3 regions of the Clostridium sp. JNZ X4-2 genome follow, and region 2 is predicted to be linked to each of the others. Evidence: riboswitches for the same ligand, from Rfam matches in the RefSeq annotation. Region 2 holds a riboswitch; each other region holds the start of a gene.
The links. A riboswitch is a leader RNA that binds a small molecule or an ion and turns the genes downstream of it on or off. The one in region 2 is predicted to bind cyclic di-GMP.
Positions count from the first base shown of each region.

Region 1: another riboswitch for cyclic di-GMP. It lies ahead of ACYUJ6_RS07640 (prepilin peptidase); the one in region 2 lies ahead of ACYUJ6_RS13585 (methyl-accepting chemotaxis protein).
Region 3: another riboswitch for cyclic di-GMP. It lies ahead of ACYUJ6_RS07845 (cell wall-binding repeat-containing protein); the one in region 2 lies ahead of ACYUJ6_RS13585 (methyl-accepting chemotaxis protein).

Region 1 is NZ_CM142685.1:1,574,546-1,579,088, forward strand. It holds gene ACYUJ6_RS07630 (DMT family transporter) at 57-917, opposite strand; gene ACYUJ6_RS07635 (hypothetical protein) at 1,263-1,781, shown strand; cyclic di-GMP riboswitch class II at 2,142-2,226, shown strand; gene ACYUJ6_RS07640 (prepilin peptidase) at 2,274-3,023, shown strand; purine riboswitch at 3,133-3,230, shown strand; gene ade (adenine deaminase) at 3,299-4,543, shown strand, end outside.
Region 2 is NZ_CM142685.1:2,826,621-2,831,163, forward strand. It holds gene ACYUJ6_RS13580 (Ryanodine receptor Ryr) at 1-728, opposite strand, end outside; gene ACYUJ6_RS13585 (methyl-accepting chemotaxis protein) at 750-2,456, opposite strand; cyclic di-GMP riboswitch class II at 2,679-2,761, opposite strand; gene ACYUJ6_RS13590 (DUF3870 domain-containing protein) at 2,988-3,314, shown strand; gene ACYUJ6_RS13595 (dipeptide epimerase) at 3,439-4,518, shown strand.
Region 3 is NZ_CM142685.1:1,613,017-1,617,559, reverse strand. It holds gene ACYUJ6_RS07845 (cell wall-binding repeat-containing protein) at 1-1,286, opposite strand, end outside; cyclic di-GMP riboswitch class I at 1,462-1,547, opposite strand; gene ACYUJ6_RS07840 (trans-sulfuration enzyme family protein) at 1,730-2,908, opposite strand; gene ACYUJ6_RS07835 (MetQ/NlpA family ABC transporter substrate-binding protein) at 3,080-3,910, opposite strand; gene ACYUJ6_RS07830 (methionine ABC transporter permease) at 3,936-4,543, opposite strand, start outside.

The DNA.
Region 1 (4,543 bases), 1.3 Mb from region 2:
TGGGAAAGTGGAAATTCATATCCCCATATAACACTTCTTCCATGAAATAATCCCATTTATTCTCCTATTTTTTCACTTAAAAATGTTGATCCCAAAATAAGAATACCTCCAATTATTTGAATTGGTATCATGGTTTCTCCCAGGAATATTGAGGAAATAAATAGGGCTGAAACAGGATCGATATAGCTTAAAATTGCTATGGATTGTCCACTTAGTTCTTTCACTGAAGAAAAATACAGTAAATAGGCAATACCTGTATGTACAATGCCTACTATAAGTATAAAAAGCCAAGCCTTGTGACTTATGGCAGCTGTATTGAGATTATTTTTATAAATTGTGCTTAATAAAAGTACCATAGCTGCCATTATAAGCTGAATTAATGTAGTTTCAAAACCGGATAAATTTTTAATGAACTTATTCATTAAAATTACGCTGGCATATAATACTGCTCCCAGAAGCCCATATATTATTCCTTTTAGATGATTATATGATCCTGCGGTATTGGAGCCTGTATTCAGTATTAAGAATAATCCTGCCATTGCTATAATAACACAGCTGATTTTGGTTGCTGTAAGCTTTTCTTTAAGAAATATGGGTGATAATAGTATTACAAATATGGGAGCAAAATAATAACTGAGTGTTGCATTGGGTATAGTAGTGTATTTATATGCCTGAAATAAGAAAATCCAGTTCAATCCCAAGGCCATACCAGACATTATAAGCAATAGAAGATTTGCTTTTATTGACCTAAAAGATATTTTTTCACTTTTAATAAAGAAGACACAAATTAAAAATAAACTTCCAATAGAAGCTCTGAAAAAAGCCAGTTCAGCAGATGGTAAATTTATATTTTTTACAAATACACCAATACTTCCAAATATGAGCATGGATATGATAATATTAAGTTTAGCATTCATATTGAAACCTCCCTAAAATTGCACCTGATGCCTAATGATGAATATATTACCTGGGCTGCCCATTGAATTTATTTCAATATAATCCCCCTTCTGTTGACATGGAGACAGCTGCAGCATATAAGATGATAATATCAAATATAAGTAGATAATTCAATTATGGGAAATCCATATGAAACAGAAATGAATAGGAATAAAAGAAGTTGATGAGGGGGAGAGGTTCTTAAAGATATTGCCCTGGATTATATTTATAGTATTATAGTGATATAATAGTAAGTGAATTAAATTAGCAAATGGATGATTGTTTGCAATTTAATATTAAAATATATATAAACGAGGAGAGATGATATGGGTATCACAGTTAAAAATACCATAAAGAAATTTAAGCCAGAAATATCTGATTATGTAACTAAGAAATTATCAAAGCTGGATTCTAAATGTTATCTGCAGAGAAAACAATCTGATTATAAATTCAATATACATCAGAAAGAAAACAAGAAGCTGAATTTGCCCACAGCTGAAGGAAAACCTTGTATGAGAGCCTATGTATATGGAAATCTTATGTTTACCGAGGACAATGTTTATTTGTCGGACAGATGTATAAGCAATTCAGAGGCATTGGAACATGAAAGCTATAGGGCTATTTATGAAACTCAATATAATAAATTTATAAAACAACTGGAAAGCATGGACAATGAGGAAGACAAACAAAGGTTTAAAGAGGAAAATATGATTGTAAATGATGAAGATGATATGAAAGGAATAAAAATTACAGATGAAAATGTTGATGAAATAGTGAATAGTATACTTGATAATTTACTGCCATTTTCTCCTGAATATATTAAAATGTTTTTGGAATACAAATAGTTCTGGCAGAATATAAGCAGGTGTTAATAAAATTAGTCATTCTAACAGGATGCCTTTTTTTATTGCAAAACTTTAATGCATTATAATAATATAAAATCATGATATTATTGTGGATAACATATATAATTATAATCTAAATTAAAATTAGAAAGAAGGGTAAAATTCGACGAAAATTATACAAGTTTTTCAGAAGAATTAACCCATATATTTAATAAGCATTACAATAATGTCAGGCTGTTATTTGCACAAGAAATTTGCACTTATATCGGAGAAATATTTAATTTTAAAAAATGATTGCAAATCTTAAAACAAGTACTTACATATTAGTAAAAATTATGTTATTATTAAAATAATCTGATATTACTATAGGGAAAACAATGAAATGCACATTTTATTTGGGCATCAGGTGTGTATAGAGTTAGTGATGCAACCGGCTCTATGCTTATATTCATAAGTGTAGGGTTTTGTTTTACCTAAAAATGGAGAGTGTATATGGATATTTATTATGCTGTTATTATCTTTGTTTTTGGAGCTGTTATAGGGAGTTTCCTGAATGTGTGCATATACAGGATACCCAGGGGAGAGTCCACCGCATATCCTTCTTCCCACTGTACAAACTGTGGGAAGAAAATAAAGTGGCATGATCTGATACCTATAATAAGCTATTTTGTTTTAAAGGGAAAATGCAGATATTGTGGTGAAAAAATATCTATAAGATATCCTCTTATAGAATTTGCAACAGCTCTTTTATATTTAATGCTTTATATTAAAATTGGAATAGGTATTGATTTTATAAAATATGCCATGTTTATGAGCATTTTAATTGTTGTGGGAATGATAGATTTTGATACTACAGATGTTTATTTTAAGACAACAGCAGCTGGTTTTGCTGCTGCCCTTATATTTATGGCAGTGTATTGGAATATGGGTTTTGAAATAAGAAGCTTCATATTTGGAGGAGTATTCAGCGGGATATTTTTTGCAATTATCATACTTATAACAAAAGGCGGAATGGGATGGGGAGACATGGAAATCTGCGTTTTTTGCGGATTGTTCCTGGGGTTTAAACTGACTTTGGTGATGATGTTTTTATCCTTTGTTTTAGGTGCAGCTGTGGGAATAATTCTTATCCTGTCAGGCAAAAAATCAAGGAAGGATTACATACCCTTTGGACCTTTTATTTCACTGGCTTCAATTATAACCGTATTTTTAGGTGAAACCATATTAAATCTTTACCTGTAAAAATTTATAGTTTTATTTTGATTTAGTAAAATACGGTATTTTATATGACTGTTATTCCAAATAAACCGACTATTCTAAATTGACAAAAAAATTTAACATAGTATAATTAGATAAAAGTTAATAGATCACTTGTATAAGCTCATAATGAGGTTGAGCGTTTCTACCAGCTACCGTAAATAGTTGATTATAAGTATATTTAGAAATAGGTATAATATAATTATTTTTCGGCAGCTGGCTTTTTTGTACCTTTTTCTAAATGGTAAAGGAGAGTATTAATGAAAGATAAGAGAAAAAAACAAAGGGCTGCAATTGGAAAGGAAAAAGCAGATATTGTATTAAAAGGAGGCAATATAGTTAATGTATTTACCGAAGAGATAATAGAGAATGATGTGGCTATTGTAGAAGATACCATTGTGGGAATTGGAAAGTATGAGGGAAAAAGAGAGATTGATTGTACAGGCAAATATATTGTCCCAGGGTTTATTGATGCTCACATGCATATGGAATCCACCATGGTTATGCCTCAGGAGCTGTCAAAGGTGATCCTCAAATGGGGAACTACTACATTGATTGCAGATCCTCATGAATTGGTTAATGTAAAAGGTGAAAAGGCATTGGATTTTTTAATGGATGCAACAGAGCATGTACCATTGAATATATATATAATGATACCCTCATCTGTACCGGCTACAAAATTTGATACCAATGGAGCAGGCAAATTTCTTGCGGAAAATATGAAAAAGTATAAAGATAACCCAAGAGTTCTTGGACTGGGGGAAGTTATGTGTTTTCATGATGTAATAGAGAATAAAAAGGAAATAATGGATAAGATCGCTTTATTTGAAGACAAGATTATAGATGGACACGCACCGGGAATAACAGGAAAAGAAGTACAATCCTATCGCCTGGCAGGTATTGACAACGATCATGAATGTGTTGCCTTTAATGAGGTAGTGGAGAAAATGAGAGCTGGGTTTTACATTTTGATTAGAGAAGGCAGCGGAGCTAAAAACTTAGAGGCTATTGTAAAGGGAATTCTTCGTGAAAAACTTCCTTTTGAACAATGTATGTTTTGTACTGATGACAAACATTTGGATGACATTGAAAGAGAAGGGCACATCAGTTACAATGTAAAAAAAGCTATTGAACTGGGAGTACCTCCTGTTAAAGCAGTTAAAATGGCCACTTATTATCCTGCCAGATTTTACAGGCTTAAAAATCATGGAGCTGTTGCTGCGGGTTATAGGGCGGATATTGTAGTTCTAAAGGATCTAAAACAGATAAAAATAGACTTTGTTCTAAAATCTGGACATATTATAGATGACAATTACCTATCTTTATTTCAATATGAAGTTAAAGAGACAGAGATGTTGAATACAGTTATTTTTAAACCTATAACTGAAGAAAAATTAGTATTAAAAAGGGGAAAGAAAAATCATGTAATGGAAATTGTAAAAGAACAATTGACAACGGAACATCTTTTTGAAGAAATTCCTGGCAAGGGAGATGTCTTTATACCA
Region 2 (4,543 bases):
CCTTCCAGACCTAATGGTACAATTAGGTGATTGCACTTAGACAGAAAAGTAAGAGTGGGGTTATTTTTTATTTGCCAAACAAAATCCAGTGCCGTTCTTTCCCAGGAAAGATTTTTACTTATGTTAACTTCCTTGGAACGCAGATCATCTCCGTTTATAACTACTATAGTGTTTTCCATATGAAATTGTTCTAAATGTTTCCAAAGCTTAGTTGATTTAGAGGGATCGTCCATTTTATATATAATGGTTGGATGGCTGTCAGATTCTTTTAAAGCTGAAGGCCAAAATTCTTCATTATTATTAAAACCATTATTTTCATCATCAAGTATAACCATACCGGCATTTTTATCATCATTTATAATAGGAAACAATTTGGGATCATTAAAAAGTATTTCTGTAAATCCCAAAAATTCCTTTACCCTATACACTTTATTCCTGTCTTTGTCCTTGGATGTTGCAGGGAAAAGGCCTAACTGTATGGTAGAACTGAGAATTCCCTTTGGCAAATGATCTTTATCATAATCTATTTTAGGAGAAATCACATTGGCTCCTGTAGATAAGGATACAAGTTTGGCTAAAAGTAAAGACTCTCCTTCAGCCATTTTATTATATATATGTGGATACTGCTGCCAATTTAAGTCGCTTATATATTCATTGTTGATTTGCCAAAATAATAAATTTACGCATACATCACCAGATACAACAATATTAAAATCCTGGATTTCCATAACTGCAACTCCTTCTTTCATTTAGATGTTAAATTTTAAAACAAGTTCTTTCAGATATTTCGAACTCTGATTAACATGATCCATCTCAATTTTTATCTGATTTGCCCTATCTTTTATTTTTAATACTTTATCAGCAATATCATTTGTACCCTTGGCACCATCACTGCTTGCTCTTGATATCTCATCAATTCCCTCCGACATAACCTTTATTGATGCAAAAAGTTCCTCTGAAGTTGAACTTAAATTTCTTACTAAATTATTGATATACAATGCATCTTTATCATAATTTTCTCCTACCAAAACTGATTCTTCATAACTTTTAACTACTTTTGCTTCAATATAATCTAATGTCCGTTCTGAAGCATTTGACAGGCTGTCTACAGCTTCAAATACGGTATTAATAGTACTCTGTATTTCCTTGACAGTTTCCTTAGAGTTTTCAGCCAGTTTCCCGATTTCCTCAGCAACTACTGAAAAGCCCTTTCCTGCTTCACCAGCTCTAGCGGATTCAATTGCAGCATTTAAAGCCAGAAGGTTAGTTTGTGAAGATATCTGTGAAATTGACTCCAATAATATTCTAATTTTTTCAACTTTTTTTACTTTTTCCAAAGCTTCATCCATAATCTTTTTAATGCTTGCACCTGTTTCATTGGCATCTGCTTGAAGTGCCACAGAATTTTCCTTTAAAGCAACGGCCTTCTTACTAATCTCATCTGCGGATTCAGCCCCTTTCTGGGATTTATCTGCCATGGATTTTACTGCATTCTTAAACTCAGAAGAAGAGGAGTTTATTTCCTCTGTTGAAGATGAAGTTTGTTCTATTCCAGCAGATACTTGCTGCACTGCTGCAGATATGCCTTCAAGCTTCTCTGCAAGATCAACAATATCATCATTTGAAATTGCTAATGCCTTATTTATATTTTTACTTTCATCAGTTATAGCCATAATAATACCTTTTACAGAATCTTGCATTGAATTAATTGCATTGCTCAACTGTCCAAATTCATCTTCTGCATTTACTTTCAATGGAGGAATTTTCAAGTTACCCTTAGCAATTTCTTTTAAAGATATTATACTGTCATTTATCTGGATTACCATCATATGTGAAAAAAACAAGGCTATAACTACAGCAATTATAAAACCAATTGCAAAAATGACACCCATAACAAGTTTTGCCTTAACATTCTCCGCTCTAATACTGTTAAGTGCATCGTTATTCAATTTATTTATTTCATTATTTAATTTATCATGAACATGCTTGCACACATCCATGTATTTTTTTCCATCCCCCAGTCTGTTTAATGCCACTTCAATTTTACCTGTCTTTACAAGTTCAACTTGAGAATCAAAATATTTATTTATCACTTCAATATTAGGAATTTCTTCATCAGTTATAATACTTGCCATATCTTGATATTTAGTATAGTAATTTTTAATTTCTCTTATATTCTCATCTATACTTTTACGGCTGGTACTATATGATTCTAAATATTTTTTATCCCCATTACTTGCAATATATCCTCTGACCCCTGATTCCTCATCAATCAATTCACTATTAATGTCTTTAATTAATCTATCCATTGGAATGACATTACTTATTAATTTATCATTAATAGTCTCCATATAGCTAAAGTTATAATAAGCACAAACAGTAGTAACCAACATAATTATTAAAATAATACCAAATCCAATTAACAGTTTTATCTGCAATTTAGCATTTTTAAACATAATACTCCCCCCTAATTATACTCCTATTTATTGCTTTTCATTATCAATGTTCTCTTTTTCAATGATTTTATAATTAATCAGCATTACCTCCTTAAATACATCTACTACCCATAACACAATATTCTCATTATTGGCAACTGTACAAGGATCTTCACCATATACTTTGACCTTTTCACAGGGTATTCAACAGCATAAATAAAAAAACAATAATCAGTTGTTAAGCTAATTATTGGACGGTTGTACCATTAACTTCAAATTCCCAAGGTACCCACATTAAGAGAATTCTTCATCGTTTCCATATTATGTATTTTATTAATGTAATTAATTATTACTAAGAAAATATATGTATTTAATAATAAAATTTATATGTTAAGCTTTATTTATGTAATATTACCATATTAATATCAATATTTCAATAAATATTGATACATAATAAAAACAAATTGACTTCTTTGAATATTTAGTATATTATATATTTATTAATCAGCAACTGCATCTAAATTTACTTCTTATATAAAGCAAGGTGATTTGATGTATACAGAAAATACAGTATATATAGTGGGTAATGCAAAAACTAATGTTGATAACGCCATTACCATTAGATTCAATTCGTTCTATATAGGTTTTGTGGTGGATTTAAATACAGGTAAGATACTTGATTTGAATTCATCTTCCACATTGAAGACCACTGATGAATTTATAAGATCCCTTTTAATGGGCAGAAGTCTTAAAGCCTTTGATAATGAATTAGAAAAGCAGATAATAAAAAGATATCATGGTTCCTCTCAGAGGGCCATCATTGTAGCTTATAAGGATGGAATTAAAAAATATAATGAAATCAAAAAGAAATATTTTTAATTTTACTGTTTTATTTATGATAAATAAGCTATCCTTATTTTAAAGTAAATGAAAGCCAGTAAAAGCACAATACTAATAGTGCTTTTACTGGCTTTTTTATATTAATTTCAAGGAGGTAATCTTAATGAAGATAAAGGATATAAAAATAAGAAAAATATCCGTTCCACTGAACACCCCGTTTAAAACTGCACTGCGTACTGTGGAAAGTGTAGAAGATATTATAGTGGAAATATACACGGACACAGGCAATATCGGTTTTGGAGAAGCCCCGCCTACCGGGGCCATAACAGGAGACACAACTGGAGCAATAAAAGGGGCTATAGAAGATCACATAAAGAAATCCATCATAGGTATGGATATAGAAAACTTTGAAGCCTTAATGCAGAAATTAAACAGCTGTATTGTAAAAAATACCAGCGCAAAAGCTGCGGTGGACATAGCCCTCTACGATTTATACGGTCAATTGTATAAAGCTCCCTTATATAAGCTGCTTGGTGGATTTAGAAAAGAAATAACAACGGATATAACTATAAGTGTAAATAACCCTGATGAGATGGTAAAGGACAGCATAAATGCCATAAAAAGAGGATATAAAACCTTAAAGATAAAGGTAGGTAAAGATTCTAAAAAAGATCTGGAAAGAATGAAAGCTATAAGACAAGCTGTAGGATATGAAGCCGGCCTTAGAATAGACGCCAATCAAGGATGGAAACCTAAAGAAGCAGTAAAGGTGTTAAGAGAGATGGAAGATGCAGATCTTAAAATTGAACTTGTAGAACAACCTGTTACAGCACATGATGTAGATGGATTGAAGTTTGTTACAGACAACATATCCATACCGGTTTTAGCAGATGAAAGTATATTTTCTCCTGTGGATGCTCTAAATATTCTACAGAAGAGAGCAGCGGATCTAATAAATATTAAGCTCATGAAAACAGGTGGATTATACAATGCATTAAAGATATGTGCTCTGGCAGAAATATATGGAGTTGAATGCATGATAGGATGCATGCTGGAAGCAAAAGTAAGCGTTACTGCCGCAGTACATCTGGCCTGTGCAAAAAGTATAATAACTAAAATAGATCTGGACGGTCCTGTTCTATGCAGAGAAGATCCCATAAATGGGGGAGCAGTGTTTAATGAAAGCAAAATAATACTTACAAATAAACCTGGACTTGGTATAGAATCCATAAATTATTTATAGGCTAACACGAATTTCTTAAGTTAAA
Region 3 (4,543 bases), 1.2 Mb from region 2:
ATACCTGTCAATTCATCTTTTGAAAATCTATAGTTAAAACGGATACTTCCATTATTTGAAATATTATAGCTTTCGACGTAGTCCATATCCGGGTTTTGCTCCAGTACAATCTTTACAATATCCTCCGGCATGGTGGAAGAATGAATATTATCATAGGTGAGTTGATCCTGACAATTTGAAATTGAAGCTTTAACAGCTTCATACCAATCTTTTTCATCACTTAAAATAGGTTTATTTGCTTTTCCGGACAAATTAGGAGTGACATCATGATTTGTGACTGAATTACTGCTGTTTTCCATACCCATAATATTTTTTAAATAGTTTTCCATTTGTTGTGACACAGATATATATCCGCCGTAAATTAAAATTTTAGTTACTTTATCTTTACTTATATTATAATTGAACTCATTATCAATCAAAGCCATCCCAAGATTATTTTCAGCTGCTACTACAGAGCCCGAAAGGCTGTCTGCAAAAGTCCTGTCATTTGCCACTGCCAGTCCAGTTATATCTTTGCCAAGGGAACTCAGCACATTAGCAGCAAAATCTTCCGGCATGTTTCCGCCTATTCTTTCAACAATAACACCCATATTTTTGAGTTGGTTGTCTATACTGGGTGAAACCACATCATCTCCTCCCATTATAGTTACCTTATTTATATTAAGCTTATTTATAATGTCTTTGGTAATGGGATTTAATGAATTTCCATCCGTAAATAATATGATAGCATTTTCTTTTCCTACATAAGGAGAGGCAGCCATAGCATACTGGAACTTATATCCGGTAGTTAAAAATGCCCCTGTAATTGATTTATATTTTCCAGCTTCCTCACCAATTTTAGCTGCCGTTTCATATCGGCTTTGTCCACTTAATCTAATAACATTATACCCTTGATTTTTTAAATCACTTTCAACGCTACTGTCTATTACACCAGTTCCACCAAGCAAATAAATATTTTTCGCATTAAGTCTTTTTATTTCATTTGATATCACTTCAGGTATATAATCTGTATTTGTCAAAAGCATGGGAGAATTTATTTCATAGGCAAGTGCTGTTCCAGCTAATGCATCTGCAAACTTATCATCTCCCTGACCACTGGAAAGAACTACATTTTCAGAAGCCTTCCAATTATTCTTTGAAATATTTGCAGAGGTCTCATATCTGTCTTGTCCACTTAAACGAGTTACCTCAGGAGTTACCTCAGATGCACTGGCTTTTATAATTGGCATTGACAATATGAGCATGATTGCTGCAGCAATAAGGGGTATACTTTTTGAAATCTTCATATATATTCCTCCCAACATCATTTGTATCATATTTAAGATATCTTCATTATTTTTAGTTTTTGACATTAATTTCTGTATTTTGCATTATAAAAAATAATATTATATAAATTAAAAAGAGCTATAACACCAATGTTTCAGTGCTATAGCTCAAATAATAAGTTATAAAATCATAAACATCAGCAACCCGGCTATCATGGCTAAAACAGCTTTAGATCCGCAGCTTTGCGTCCTCTACTTTCATAGAGTTTGCTATTTATAATGAAATTTTTAATATAATTTATATTATTATAATATGTAATTATTATATAATAATGTTTTTTAAAGAACAAGTAAAAAAATACCAAATGCATTGATTTTATTAAAAATAACTTGATAATTTTAATAACCGTCAGCATATTTCATACTGACGGTTAAAAATTATTCTATTAAATTACTTCAAGTATCTATATTTTACTCAGTGCCTTATCAAATTCAGAGATTAAATCATCTACATTTTCCAGCCCTGTAGAAATACGCACAAGGCTTTTAGATATATTCGCTTTGTGCAGTTCTTCATCACTTAGCGCCCTATGAGAAGTCTTTACAGGATATGAAACAGATGTGGCAACTCCTGCCAGACTAGGTACAAATTTTATAGTGTCAAGTGCCCTTATGAGTTCATAAGCTCCCTTTTCTCCATTAACTACATCTATGCTGAGCATTCCTCCATACAAGCCATTGATAAAATTTTTGCTGGCTATCTCCCTTGAAGGTGAAGATTTTAGTCCAGGATAATAAACTTTTTTCACTTTACCATGTCTCTCCAAAAAATCTGCCAATTTTATAGCATTTTGAGAGTGCTGTATCATTCTAATCTCCAAAGTTCTAAGGCTTCTTATAACAAGCCATGCATCAAAAGGACTCATCATGGGACCATAAAGCGCCCCTATATTTCTTATGTTCTGGGTAAGTTCTTTATTTGAAACTGCAATTCCGCCAGTTACATCACTGTGACCGCACAAATACTTTGTTGCACTGTATACCACTATATCAGCGCCCAACTTTATAGGCTGGCATACTATAGGAGTGGCAAAAGTATTGTCCACAATTAATTTTGCATTGTGAGAGTGAGTCATATTAGATATTGCCCTTAAATCAGCTACCTTCATCAGTGGATTTGATATAGTTTCCACATACACCAATTTTGTATTGGGCCTAAAATATTTTTCCATGGGCTCATTTATGGTATCTACAAAAGTAACGTCTATATTGAATTTACTCAATTCATTCTTAAGGAATTGATAAGTTCCACCGTATAATACATTGTCTGCTATTATATGATCTCCTGACTTTACCAGAGATAAAATTGACATGGAAACAGCTGCCATTCCAGATGAAAAGACCTGGGCATCTTCTCCCTCGTCAACACTGCACATTATTTCCTTTAATGCATCATGAACCGGGTTCCCGTTTCTAGAATACACATATCCCTTGGCTTTTCCCTCATAAACTTCATCCAATGTTTCTACATCATCAAAAGCAAATACGGAAGTCATAGAGATAGGTAAAGTCTTAGATTTAGAAATGGATTCCGGATTTTGTTCTCCAAGGTGAATTAGCTTTGTAGCAAAACTTTTATTCATAATAAACTCCTCCAAATACTGCTAATATTATTTTTACCTATTGTAATTTATATAACATCTATTTTATCTAAATCCTCTTCACAAGTAAATGCCTTAATGAAACAATATTTCTCCATAAAATAATATTTTTAAATTTCAAACATATCTTAAATCTCCAATTTTTAACCAAGCTTAAAAAACAGGAATTTCTGATCCTTTATAAGTTTCTTTTATAAGTTTCTTTATTTCATCAGTTTGATAAGCCTTAACTACTTTTTTGTAAACAGCATTGTTTTTGTCCTTGTCTCTGGCCACAATTACATTTATATATGGTTTTGCATTTTTATTAGATACATCTTCCAGATAAATTGAATCCTTAACCGGGTTGAGTTTGGCATCTATAGCTACTCCACTATTTATTATTGCTGCATCCACATCTGGAAGTGATCTTGGAATCTGGGTAGCAACAAGTTCTACAAATTGAATATTCTTTGGATTTTCAGTTACATCCTGAAGTTTTGGCAAAAGGCCAATTCCTTCTTTTAATTTTATTAGGCCAGCACTTTGAAGCAGGTTCAATCCTCTGCCCTCATTTGTTGGATCATTTGGAATAGCTATTTTTGCACCTTCTGCAACATCCTTAATGGATTTTATTTTATTTGAATACACTCCAAGGGGTGCAAGTACAGTTTCACCTATAGCACTGATCTTCAGTTTGTGTTCTGTTTTGAATTTATTCAGATAAGCATAATGCTGAAATGAATTCAAATCAATTTCTCCATCGGAAAGTGCCAGATTAGGACGTACATAATCTGCAAAGCTTACAATCTGCAGATCAATATTTTCTTTTGCCAGGTTTTGTTTGACTTTGTCCCAAATCTTGTGATCATCACCCGTTATGCCTATCTTCACCACCTGTTTCTTATTGCTGGTAGTTTGTCCAGCACTATTGCTGGAACCGCAGCCTGCCAAAACTCCAAGAGACAATATAACTGTTAAAAATAATCCTATAATTTTTTTCATTTTCAAGACCTCCCTAGTCTATAAATTAATGTGCTGTCAATTTTGATAAAATATCTCCTACAAGTTGAATAAGATTTACAATAACTAAAAGTACAATTATTGTGGCCACCATAACATCTGTCTGAAAATATTGATATCCATAGCGTATGGCAAAATCTCCTAGTCCGCCTCCCCCTACAGTACCCGCCATGGCAGATAATCCAATAAGGCTTATAATTGTTATTGTAAGAGCATGGATAATACCAGGCAGCCCTTCAAGAAGCATTACTCTAAAAATTATTTCAAAAGGACTTGAACCCATTGATTGTGCAGCTTCAATCACCCCCTTATCTATCTCAAGCAGTGCTGATTCTATTTGCCTGGCAATAAAAGGAGTGCACCCGAATATAAGCGGCACCAGTGCTCCTTTCGTACCTATGGTAGTACCTACTAAAAGTCTTGTAAGAGGAATTATAGCTGCCAGGAGAATAATAAACGGTATGGATCTGAAAATATTTATTATTTTACCAAGTATACTGTTAATAATCTTATTCTCCAGTATGCCTTCTTCTTTTGTAACAACCAGGGTAACTCCCATTACTGTTCCAACTACTGTTGATATGATTCCTGAAATGGCTACCATATAAAAAGTTT